3 regions of the Geobacillus sp. C56-T2 genome follow, and region 3 is predicted to be linked to each of the others. Evidence: riboswitches for the same ligand, from Rfam matches in the RefSeq annotation. Region 3 holds a riboswitch; each other region holds the start of a gene.
The links. A riboswitch is a leader RNA that binds a small molecule or an ion and turns the genes downstream of it on or off. The one in region 3 is predicted to bind S-adenosylmethionine.

Region 1 (4,027 bases), 190 kb from region 3:
AAAAGCGAATCGACGCGAATGACGATTTGGCTGTCTTCCGGTGCGGCGAGCTCCAAATCTTCCGGGCGAATGACAACATCAACCGGTTCGTTGGACGCAAAGCCGCGGTCAACGCAGGCAAACTGTCGGCCGGCAAATTCGACGAGAAAGTCTGCGATCATGCGCCCCGACAAAATGTTCGATTCGCCGATGAAATCAGCAACAAACCGATTGACCGGCTCATCGTAAATCTCTTTCGGCGTCCCAAATTGCTGAATTTTCCCTTTATGGAGGACAAAAATATAGTCGGACATCGCCAGCGCTTCTTCTTGATCATGCGTGACGAAAATAAACGTGATCCCCAGCCGGCGCTGCAATTCGCGAAGCTCGTACTGCATTTCCGTGCGCAGCTTCAAATCCAGCGCCGAGAGCGGTTCATCAAGAAGCAGCACTTCCGGCTCATTCACGATCGCCCGGGCAATCGCGACGCGCTGCCGCTGGCCTCCGGACATTTCCTGAATGCGGCGGCGTTCATACCCTTCCAAGTTGACAAAACGGAGCGCTTCCTTCACCTTTTGGCGAACGTCCGCTTCTTTCATTTTTTTCACCCGCAAACCAAAAGCGACATTTTCAAACACATCCAAATGCGGAAACAAGGCGTAATCTTGAAACACCGTATTGACTTGCCGCTTGTTGGGCGGAACGTGATTCATCGGCTTCCCGTGAAAATAAATCGTCCCTTGTGTCGGTTCAATAAACCCGGCGATCAGCCGCAAAATCGTCGTCTTCCCACATCCGGACGGACCTAGCAGCGTATAAAATTTGCCTCGCTCCATCTCAAAACTCACGTCGTCCAATACCGCTGTCCCATCGTATTCCTTCGTCACATGGTCAAAGCGGATGATTGCTTGTCCGCTCACCTTCGCCCCCCCTACTCCACCTATTTCCGTCATTTCTAATGAAAGCATACTCAGCGTAAAAAAGGCAATAAAAAATCATGACAACCATGAACCGAAAGTTGCCAAAAGGAACAAAAGCCGCCACCAATCGAGCGGCAGCCCTTCCTTATCTTGAAAGCTTCACCATCCCAATCAACAAACAAATCATCCCTGCCCCCCACGCCACTCCCGCTTGGCCGAGCAGCAGCGAAATTTCTTCCGAAGCCTGCACGTCGGTAAGATCAAACCCTGTGATCCTCCATGCCAAATAGGCAGCGACAGCGTGCAGCAGAAAATGGGCGGTTATCCATAAAAACGCCGAACGCCGCGCCCGATATTTCCGCCAAAGGAAAACAACCGTCGTGATGGCGATCAACATGACAACAGAAAAACCGCCGACGAGAAGCTCCATCACTTCCTCTTCCATCGGTAAACGTACCGGCATATCTTGTCCCCCCATATCATTATGAGCGTTCCTTTTCCTATCTTTTTCTCCCTCTCTATGCCGCTCCCTTCTTGCTTCCTTGCATTTTTTCAAATTTTCTTCTTTACCGTATTGAACAATTTCAGAAAATGCATTAAATTATATAGTAATAGTCAAAACAAGAACTAATAATCGCATACGGACATTCTTATCAAGAGAGGGGGAGGGACTGGCCCGGTGAACCCTCAGCAACCTGGCCGCGGCCAAGGTGCTAAATCCAGACAGGCAGCAGCCTGGAAGATAAGAAGAAGCGAACGGAAAGTCTTCTTCTTAGAAGGCTTTTTTCTTTTACTTGCCAAGAAACGGGGGAATGGAACATGGGATTGCTTGATGAGCTGAAACAACGCGTGCTGATCGCCGACGGGGCAATGGGAACGCTTCTCTATTCGCATGGCGTTGACCGTTGTTTTGAAGAATTGAATCTATCGAAACCGGAAGACATCGTCCATATTCACGAAGCCTATATCGCGGCAGGCGCCGACGTCATCCAGACGAATACATACGGCGCCAACTATGTGAAACTCGCCCGCTACGGCTTGCAAGATGAAGTGCCGGCCATCAACCGGGCGGCGGTGCGGCTCGCCAAACAAGCCGCCAACGGTCGGGCGTACGTGCTCGGGACCATTGGCGGGCTGCGCACGTTAAACAAAAGCGCCGTGCCGCTTGATGAAGTGAAGCGGACGTTCCGCGAGCAGCTGTTTGTCTTGCTCGCCGAGGGGGTCGATGGCGTGCTGCTCGAGACGTATTACGATTTAGAAGAGTTGGAGACGGTGCTCGCCATCGCCCGCAAAGAGACGGACTTGCCGATCATCGCCCATGTGTCGCTCCATGAAGTGGGCGTCTTGCAAGACGGCACGCCGCTCGCTGACGCCCTCGCCCGCTTAGAAGCGCTTGGCGCCGATGTCGTCGGGCTCAACTGCCGGCTCGGGCCGTACTATATGCTTCAATCGCTCGAGGAAGTGCCGCTGCCAACGCGCGCCTTTTTATCGGCGTACCCAAACGCGAGCCTCCCCGACTATCGCGATGGCCGGCTCGTCTATGAGACGAATGCCGAATACTTTGAGGAAACGGCGAAAGCGTTTCGCGACCAAGGGGTACGGCTGCTCGGCGGATGCTGCGGCACGACGCCGAAACATATTGAAGCGATGGCGCGGGCGCTGCAAGACCGGACGCCGGTCACGGAAAAAACGGTCAAACGGCGCGCCGTGCCGGTGTCGGTCCAATCTGACATTCCATCATCAGCGACGCCGCTTCCCGAACTTGTCCGCGCCCGCCGCTCGGTGATCGTCGAGCTCGATCCCCCGAAAAAACTGGGCATTGACAAATTTCTCGCCGGGGCGAAAGCGCTCCATGACGCCGGCATTGACGCGCTGACGCTGGCCGACAACTCGCTCGCCACCCCGCGCATCAGCAACGCCGCCGTCGCGACCATCATCAAAGAGCGGCTCGGCGTCCGCCCGCTCGTGCATATTACGTGCCGCGACCGCAACTTGATCGGCCTGCAGTCGCACTTGATGGGCCTGCATACGCTCGGCATCACCGACGTGCTCGCCATTACCGGCGACCCGTCAAAAATCGGCGACTTTCCGGGAGCGACATCGGTGTACGATTTATCGTCGTTTGATTTAATCCGCTTGATCCGCCAATTTAATGAAGGATTGTCGTATTCGGGCAAACCGCTCGGACAAAAAACGAACTTCTCGATCGGCGCGGCGTTCAATCCGAACGTCCGTCACTTGGATAAGGCCGTCGAACGGATGGAGAAAAAAATTGAATGCGGCGCCCACTATTTCTTGACCCAGCCGATTTATTCGGAAGAGAAAATCGTGGCCGTGCACGAAGCGACAAAACATTTGTACGCGCCGATTTACATCGGCATTATGCCGCTTGTGAGCGCGCGCAACGCCGAGTTTTTGCATCATGAGGTGCCGGGCATTACGTTGTCCGATGAGATTCGCGCCCGCATGGCCGCCTGCGGTGACGACCCGGTGCGGGCGGCGCGCGAAGGAATCGCCATCGCCAAAGCGCTCATTGATGCGGCGTTCGACTTGTTTCACGGCATTTATTTAATTACGCCATTTTTGCGTTACGACATGACGGTGGAACTCATCCGCTACATTCACGAAAAAGAAGCGGCCACGAAAGAAAGGAAGGTTGTTCATGGCTGACCTCATCTTCGAACAACAGCTGCAGCGAAAAATTCTTGTCATCGACGGCGCCATGGGCACCATGATCCAAAGCGCCAACTTATCAGCCGCCGACTTTGGCGGCGAGGCGTATGAAGGGTGCAACGAATACTTGACCATCACCGCCCCGCACGTCATCCGCCGCATTCATGAAGCGTACTTGGAAGCCGGCGCGGACATCATCGAAACGAACACGTTCGGGGCGACGCGCATCGTCCTTGACGAATACGGGCTTGGCCATTTGGCGCTCGAACTGAACATCGAAGCAGCAAAGCTCGCCAAACAAGCGGCCGAGTCGTTCGCGACGCCCGACTGGCCGCGCTTTGTCGCCGGTTCGATGGGGCCAACGACGAAAACTTTGTCGGTCACGGGCGGAGCGACGTTTGACGAACTCGTTGCCGCCTATGAAGAACAGGCGCGCGGACTGCTTTTGGGCGGCG
Region 2 (4,027 bases), 390 kb from region 3:
CGGCCCAACGCCGGCCGGAGCGAACATCGAGAAAAGCCCTTCCGCCTTTTCGATCATGTGGCGGGAGGTAGTTCGGGATCGGCTCGCGCTTGGCTCGCTCATCATTTTAGGAATCATTTTGTCGATCGTCTATGGCGTGTCGCTCTTTTTGGATCAAGAGGAAATCGTGAAAGTCGATTTTCTTTCCATCCATTCTCCGCCGTCAGCGGAACACTGGCTTGGCACAGACTACGGGGGGCGCGACGTGTTTGGCCAGCTCATCATCGGCGCCCGCAATTCGTTTACGATCGGGCTGGCCATTACGCTCATTACCGGCTTCATCGGGCTGACGATCGGGCTGATCGCTGGGTATTTTGGCGGCTGGATTGACAATGTCATTATGCGCATCATCGATTTCATTCTCGTTCTGCCGTTTTTGATGCTCGTTATTGTTTTTGTCGCCATTGTGCCTAAATATAATGTATTGACGTTCATTTTGATCATGAGCGCGTTTTTGTGGACGGGCAAAGCCCGGCTGATTCGCGCCAAAACGCTGGCCGAGCGCGAGCTGGATTATGTCAGCGCGTCAAAAACGCTCGGTACGCCGGATTGGAAAATCATTATTTTTCAAATTTTGCCCAACCTTAGCTCGATCATTATCGTCAATTTGACGTTAAGCTTGGCGGGCAACATCGGCATCGAGTCCGGACTCACGTATCTTGGCTTCGGGCTGCCGGAGAGCACGCCGAGCTTGGGCACGCTCGTCAGTTACGCGACCAATCCGGATGTGTTGCAAAACAAATGGTGGGTTTGGTTGCCTGCGTCATTGCTTATTTTAGTGATGATGCTGTGCATAAATTTCATCGGCCAAGCGTTGAAACGTGCGGCTGATGCAAGACAACGACTAGGATAAGGGGGAAGAAAATGTGAAGAGAAAATGGCTGGCGGCTCTCGCCGCGCTCTTGCTCGTGCTCGCCGGGTGCACGGGCAAATCCGACACAACGAGCGGAAAGGGCAACAACAACGAAAAACCGGCGGCTCAGAAGGAAGACATCAGCAAATTCCCGATGACGGTGAAAAACGACGGGAAAATCATCGATGGCGGCGTGCTGAAATACGGCCTTGTGTCCGATACGCCGTTTGAAGGAACGCTCAGCTATGCGTTCTACACGGGAGCGCCCGACGCGGAGATTTTGCAATTTTTTGACGAGTCGCTTTTCCGGACGAACGGCGACTATGAGATTACGAATGACGGCGCTGCCACATACGAGTTGTCCGAAGACAAAAAGACGATGACGATCCGCATCAAAGACAACGTCAACTGGCATGACGGCCAACCGGTGACCGCCGAAGACTTGGAGTATGCGTATTTGGTCATCGGCCATAAAGATTACACCGGCGTCCGCTATGGCGATGCGCTCATCCAAGGCATCGTCGGGATGGAAGAATATCATAGCGGCAAAGCGGATAAAATTTCCGGCATTAAAGTCATCGACAAAAAGACGTTGACGATCACATGGAAACAGGCCAATCCGTCGGTGTTGACCGGCATTTGGGCGTATCCGCTGCCGAAGCATTACTTGAAAGACATTCCGATCAAAGACTTGGCGAAATCGGATAAAATCCGGAAAAACCCGATCGGCTTCGGACCGTTCAAAGTGAAGAAAATCGTTCCGGGCGAGTCGGTCGAGTTTGTTCGCAATGATGACTACTGGGCCGGCAAACCGAACTTGGAAGGCGTCATTTTGAGAGTCGTCAGCCCGCAAGTCGTCCTGCAAGCGCTGAAAAAAGGCGAAATTGACGTCGCCGAGTTCCCGACCGACCAATATTTGAACGCGAAAGGGACGAAAAACATTCAGTTTGTCGGCAGAGTGGACTTGGCATACAACTATATCGGCTTTAAACTCGGCCATTGGGATGCGAAAAAGCAGGAAAACGTCATGGACAATCCGAAATTCCAAAACAAAAAACTGCGCCAGGCGATGGCGTACGCCATCAACAACCAAGAGGTGGCCGACCGCCTGTATCATGGTTTGCGCTTCCCGGCGAACACGCTCATTCCGCCGTCGTTCCCGGGCTATCATGACAGCTCCATCAAAGGGTATACGTACAATCCGGAAAAAGCGAAACAATTGCTGGATGAAGCCGGATATAAAGATGTGGATGGCGATGGCCTCCGCGAAGATCCGAACGGCAAAAAATTCAAGATCAACTTCTTGGCAATGAGCGGCGGGGACATCGCTGAACCGTTGGCTAAATTTTATATGCAATGCTGGAGAGATGTCGGCCTCGATGTTCAGCTTGTGGACGGACGTTTGGCGGAGTTCAACTCCTTCTATGATATGGTCGAAAAAGACGATCCGAAAGTGGACGTTTACGCAGCCGCGTGGGGGACGGGCACGGACGTCGATCCATACGGATTGTATGGACGGAACGTCATGTTCAACTACTCGCGCTGGGTGAATGAGAAAAACGATGAACTGTTGGAAAAAGGCCATTCTGAACAGGCGTTTGACAAAGAATATCGCCGGAAAATTTACAGTGAATGGCAAAAATTGATGAACGAAGAAGTTCCGGTCATTCCGACGTTGTATCGTTCGGCCATTTATGCCGTCAACAACCGCGTCGCCAACTTCACGGTCGATCCGAGTTCGAAACTGACGTGGAAAGATGTCGGCGTCACGTCCGAGCAGCCGGAAGTCGAACAATGACGATTGCCGCCTCTGATGATGTATGATAAGATAGAAGACAAATTGCATACGTCTTATCAAGAGTGGGCGAGAGAACGGGCTTGATGACCCCACAGCAACCTGCCGCTGGCAAGGTGCTAACACCCGCAAAGCGATGTCGCTTTGGATGATAAGAACGGCCACCCCCTTTCGCGTCATTCCGAGGCGGAAGGGGGGTTTTTGATGATGGGAGGTGAGGGGGCGTGGCGGAACGACTGTCGCTGCGCGCTTGCATGGCGGCGCATTTGCCGGCGGCGACGTTTGCCGTTCACGTCATGCGCTGCGTGCGGACGGAGCTCATCCGGTTCGATCGCCGGGCGGTCGTGCATGTCGACCGCGGGGACGGCTATGTCCACTTGTATGGGGAAGCGCAAGGGACGATGATTTCCCTCGTGCTGACGAACGATGAGGTGGAGGAATGGAAAGCGGAGGGGCCGTACGCCCTTGACCGCTATCTATGGCAGGAGCTAGGAAAAAAAGGCATTTTTCCACCGCGAATGACCCCGTATTTGCGGGCTGTGTTTTCCATTGAATCGTAGAACATGAGAGAAAGGAAGAACAGCGAATGGCAGTCAAAAAATTTGAACACGTCGGCATCCAAGTGAAAGATATCGAAACATCGAAAGCATTTTATCAAAACGTCGTCGGCCTCGAGCTGCTCAGCGAGATGATTCATACGAATGGGACGATGAAACTGGCGTTTTTGGGGCTTGACGGCCAAGTCATCGTCGAACTCATCGAAGGATACAATCCGGATTTGCCGACGGAAGGAAAAGTGCATCACGTCGCATTTACGGTCGAAGGCATTGAGCAGGAGAAAGAGCGGCTCGTGTCGCTTGGCGTTCCGCTCGTTTGGGAGGACATTACCGAGCTTCCGAACGGGGCGAAATATTTGTTTTTCCTCGGCCCGGACGGGGAATGGATCGAATTTTACGAGCCGGAACGATAAGAAGAATGAAAACAGGCGGCCCGCGATTTTGCATCGATCGGGCTTTGGGCGCCAGAGCGTGGCTGGCGCCTCTTTCTATTTTCTTGCCTTGACCGCACGTCGATCGGTGGCATAGAAGACCGGTGAAAAACCGCTGTCACACACCAATCGGTGGCCTTTTTACTCAGAAAAGTTCCATGGGCAGTGTGATCTCCCTCCACCTAGGGGTGAAAACCTCGCGCCAGTGCGGCATTTTCACGGAAAGTTCCGTGGGCAACGGGTTGCCCTTCATCCGGGGATGAAAATCCGCGTCAGTCCTGCATTTTCACAGAAATGGGTGGCCAGCTGTATTTTTCCCGAAATCACCAGCCTTATAGGTCCTGTCAGCTTC
Region 3 (4,027 bases):
TAAATTGTTTCATGGTGCTCCTCCTTTGCGAATAACGATGACAGCGCCGTTTCGTAACGGCCGCGGACGATGCCTTTTTCGGTAATGATGGCGGTAATGAGTTCGTTTGGCGTCACGTCAAACGCCGGGTTGTACACGTTGACGCCTTCCGGGGCGATGCGCACGCCGGCGAGATGGGTCACTTCGTCCGGATGGCGCTCTTCAATCGGGATATCCGCCCCTGTTTTTGTCTTGATGTCGATCGTTGACAGCGGGGCAGCAACGTAAAACGGAATGCCGAACGATTTGGCGAGCAAAGCGAGGCCGAACGTGCCGATTTTGTTCGCTGTATCGCCGTTTCGCGCGATCCGGTCGGCGCCGACGATGATGGCGTTAATGTGTTTCGCCTTGATCGTTTGCGCCGCCATGTTGTCGGTAATAAGCGTCACATCGACGCCCGCCTGCATGAGCTCCCAGGTGGTCAGGCGCGCCCCTTGCAACACCGGCCGCGTTTCTAGGGCGTAGACGGACAACTCGATTCCTTTTTCTTTCGCCAAATAAAACGGGGCGAGCGCCGTCCCGTAGCGGGCGGTGGCGATCGAACCGGCGTTGCAAATCGTCATCACCCGGTCGCCCGGACGGAAAAGGGACAAGGCGTATTCGCCGATGTGGCGGCACACATCCTCATCTTCGATTTGGATGCGGATCGCTTCGTGAATGAGCGTTGTTTTCGCTTCGTTGACGGAAGCGGCGCTGTTCGCGGCGGCGACGAGCCGGTCGAGCGCCCAAAACAAGTTGACGGCCGTCGGGCGGGCGCTCGCTAAGTAGTCGCGGTCTTGTTGCAAGCGGCGCTGAAATTCGTCCACCGCTTCGGTTTCATAGCGCGAGGCGGCGAGCGCCAAGCCGTAGGCAGCCGTGATGCCGATCGCCGGCGCCCCGCGCACTTTCAACGTCGCGATCGCTTCATGGACGTCTTCGAGCGTATGCAAGTCGATGTATTCGGTGACCGATGGCAGTTTTTGTTGGTTTAAAATCGTCACATGCGTCTCATGCCATTCGACAGAGCGCGGGATGACAAATGAGTTCATCGTCGTCTTCCTTTCTCGGTTGGTCGATTGGCCCAAGCTGGCGTTGGACGGCCGGCCCGGACAGAGGGTGTCATCGTTCCGTTTCGATAAACAGGCGGCGGAAGCCGTCCGTTCCCGCCAGTTCGGCGCGCTCAACGATCAGGCGGCGGCCGAGACGGAGCGCGTGCCGTTTCGCAGCGAGCCGTTCGTCTTTTTGTTCAATGCCGTCGAGATCCGCCACATGGGCGAGGCCGATCGTCCGGCGGATGACTTCGCAGCCGGCAAAACCGACGGCGTCAACGAACGCCTGCCGCAGCACCTCATCAAGCAGTCCGGGCGTCGCGGCGTACGTTTCGACGCTTTCCGTCTGCCACAGCTCAGCGAAAATGGACGTAAACACCTTCCATGTTGAGTCGATGTGAACAAAGAGCGGTTGACGCTCCGCTTCAGGGCGGGACAACGCATTTAACAGCAAGTTGGCGAAAAATTGGCCAAGGTCAAACCCGATCGGGCCGTAAAAGGCGAATTCCGGGTCGATCACTTTCGTTTCGTCGTCGCTGGCGAAAATGCTGCCGGTATGCAAATCGCCATGCAAGAGCACATCCGCTTCAGTTAAAAACTTACGCTTCAGCTTCGCCGCTTCGAGGCGGAGGCGGTCATCTTGCCAAAGCGTTTCAACGTCTGGGCGCAATTCATCTTCAAAGTTGTTCGTGTCATGGTCGAAAAACGGATCAGTGAAGACAAGGTCTTCCGTAATTTTGCATAGCTCTGGATTGACAAAGCTTTGCGCCAACTTCTTTTTCTCTTGTTGATTCATGCCGAAATCAGACGTGTAAAACGCCGTTTTGGCGATGAATTCGCCGATATGCCGCGACAACAGTGGGTACGTTTTCCCTTCGATCAGCCCTTTGCGTGCGATTTGCAGGCGGGACAAATCTTCCATCACCGTGATGGCGAGCGATTCGTCAGAATAGTAGACTTTCGGAACGTATTGCGGCACATAGCTGGCAAACGTGCGCAGCGCGTTGCTTTCAATGACGGCGCGCTTTAACGTAAGCGGCCAGCTTTCCCCGACAACTTTCGCGTACGGCAGCGCTTGTTTGATGATGACGCCTTGCTTCGTTTCTTGGTCGACGATATGAAAAACAAGGTTCAAGTTTCCGTCGCCGATCTCACGGCACAGAAGCGGCGCCCCGTCGCGGAACAAGCCGAGGCGGACGGCGAGGGCGGTCGCTTTTTGTTCGGTGAGCGGTTCGTAAACAGCTGATTGGACAATCGTCATTTTCACGTTCCCCCTTTACGTTTTGGCAAATGAAAAAGCCTCTTTCGCATACGGAAAGAGGCTTGAAGATGCATCGTCTTCGCGCCTCTTATCTTTCAGAAAGACAGCGGTCTTTCTGTTGGACTTAGCACCGTGCCCTGCGGAAGCGGGTCGCTTCCGGCGCCGCCCTTGGCGTGCGCCCTATCTCACGATAGCATTACGGTCGGTTGCTGGGCTTCATTGGGCCAATTCCCTCAGCCAACTCTTGATAAGAGTACCGGTCTAGCTATTGAGTTTTTGCAATTTTCACGATGTTAACAATCGTTTGGTTGCTTGATTCGAATGATACAGGTTGGGCAGGCGGATTGTCAATACGTTTTGAAAAATTTTTTTGCCGCCTCGTCGTAATCGTGCGGCCGGCGGTCGGCAAACACCGGGATGCGCGCACGCACCTCTTTAACGAGCGCCGGGTCGATGTCCGCTAGAAGAACGCCCGGCTTTTCATCGGCCTCGGCGATGATTTCGCCCCACGGGTCGATAATGAGTGAATGGCCGGCAAAGACGTTGTTCGGGTCGCTTCCGGCCCGATTGCAGGCGATGACGTAGCATTGATTTTCAATCGCTCGCGCCATCAGCAACGTCCGCCAATGGTGAAGGCGAGGAAGCGGCCATTCGGCGACGACAAACAGCACTTCCGCCCCGGCTAAAGCATGGACGCGAATCCACTCCGGAAAGCGGATGTCATAGCAAATGACTCCGGCGCACGACAGCCCGCTAAGTGAAAATAACCCTGGTTCGTTTCCCGGCTGCAAATACAAATGCTCATCCATCAATTGGAACAGATGAAGTTTGCTATATTCACTGACGATTTGGCCGCTCCGGTCGGCGACAATCATCGTGTTCGTCACACCGGCAGCGGTTTTTTTGGCGACTGAGCCGGCGACGAAATGGACGCCGTATGTTTGCGCTAGGCGGGAGGCGAACGCTTTCGCCCGCACGGCATCGTCATCGGCAATTTCGTCTAGGCGCGCCAAGTCATAGCCGGTCGTCCATAGTTCCGGAAGCACGACGATATCGGCTCCTTCGTTGGCGGCGGATTGCACGGCTGTTTCGGCTCGCTGTTCGTTCGTTTGCGGATCGCCAAACGCGATATCGAGCTGGAGGCAAGCGATGCGGATGGTCATTGTTTTTCACCCCAATGAAAAAATTTGCTTTACATTTTGCTTTTTACGATATATGATGTTGCACTAGAATTTCAAGAATTTTTGAGAAGGTGTGGGCGATGACGATCGAATTTCCTTTTTCCGAACTGCTTGAACAGCTGCCGAAGCAGTTTTTTGCTTCGCTTGTCGCCAAAGTGGGAGAGAAAATCAAAGCCGGGCATGATGTCATTAATTTAGGGCAAGGCAATCCGGACCAGCCGACGCCGAAGCATATCGTTGAGGCGATGCAGCGGGCGGCGGCCAATCCGAAGTACCATAAATATTCGCCGTTTCAAGGCTACTCGTTTTTGAAAGAAGCCGTTGCCGCCTTTTATGCGCGCGAGTATGGAGTTAAGGTCGACCCGACCCGCGAAGTCGCCATTTTGTTTGGCGGCAAGGCCGGGCTTGTCGAGCTGCCGCTTTGCCTCGTCAACCCGGGCGATGTGGTGCTCGTCCCGGACCCGGGCTATCCGGATTACTGGTCGGGAATCGCGCTCGCCCGCGCGCGGATGGAAATG

Region 1: linked by a shared signal. The riboswitch ahead of GC56T2_RS03610 (bifunctional homocysteine S-methyltransferase/methylenetetrahydrofolate reductase) and the one ahead of mtnK (S-methyl-5-thioribose kinase) in region 3 are both predicted to bind S-adenosylmethionine.
Region 2: linked by a shared signal. The riboswitch ahead of GC56T2_RS06605 (hypothetical protein) and the one ahead of mtnK (S-methyl-5-thioribose kinase) in region 3 are both predicted to bind S-adenosylmethionine.

The regions. Positions count from the first base shown of each region.
Region 1 covers NZ_VJWB01000001.1:709,907-713,933, reverse strand. The annotation lists gene GC56T2_RS03620 (ABC transporter ATP-binding protein) at 1-899, opposite strand, end outside; gene GC56T2_RS03615 (hypothetical protein) at 1,045-1,362, opposite strand; SAM riboswitch class I at 1,547-1,648, shown strand; gene GC56T2_RS03610 (bifunctional homocysteine S-methyltransferase/methylenetetrahydrofolate reductase) at 1,719-3,569, shown strand; gene metH (methionine synthase) at 3,562-4,027, shown strand, end outside.
Region 2 covers NZ_VJWB01000001.1:1,293,877-1,297,903, forward strand. The annotation lists gene GC56T2_RS06595 (ABC transporter permease) at 1-892, shown strand, start outside; gene opp4A (oligopeptide ABC transporter substrate-binding protein) at 906-2,690, shown strand; SAM riboswitch class I at 2,741-2,845, shown strand; gene GC56T2_RS06605 (hypothetical protein) at 2,912-3,247, shown strand; gene GC56T2_RS06610 (VOC family protein) at 3,274-3,657, shown strand.
Region 3 covers NZ_VJWB01000001.1:904,532-908,558, forward strand. The annotation lists gene GC56T2_RS04650 (sugar ABC transporter substrate-binding protein) at 1-13, opposite strand, end outside; gene mtnA (S-methyl-5-thioribose-1-phosphate isomerase) at 1-1,067, opposite strand, end outside; gene mtnK (S-methyl-5-thioribose kinase) at 1,138-2,328, opposite strand; SAM riboswitch class I at 2,414-2,582, opposite strand; gene GC56T2_RS04665 (carbon-nitrogen family hydrolase) at 2,676-3,491, opposite strand; gene GC56T2_RS04670 (pyridoxal phosphate-dependent aminotransferase) at 3,590-4,027, shown strand, end outside.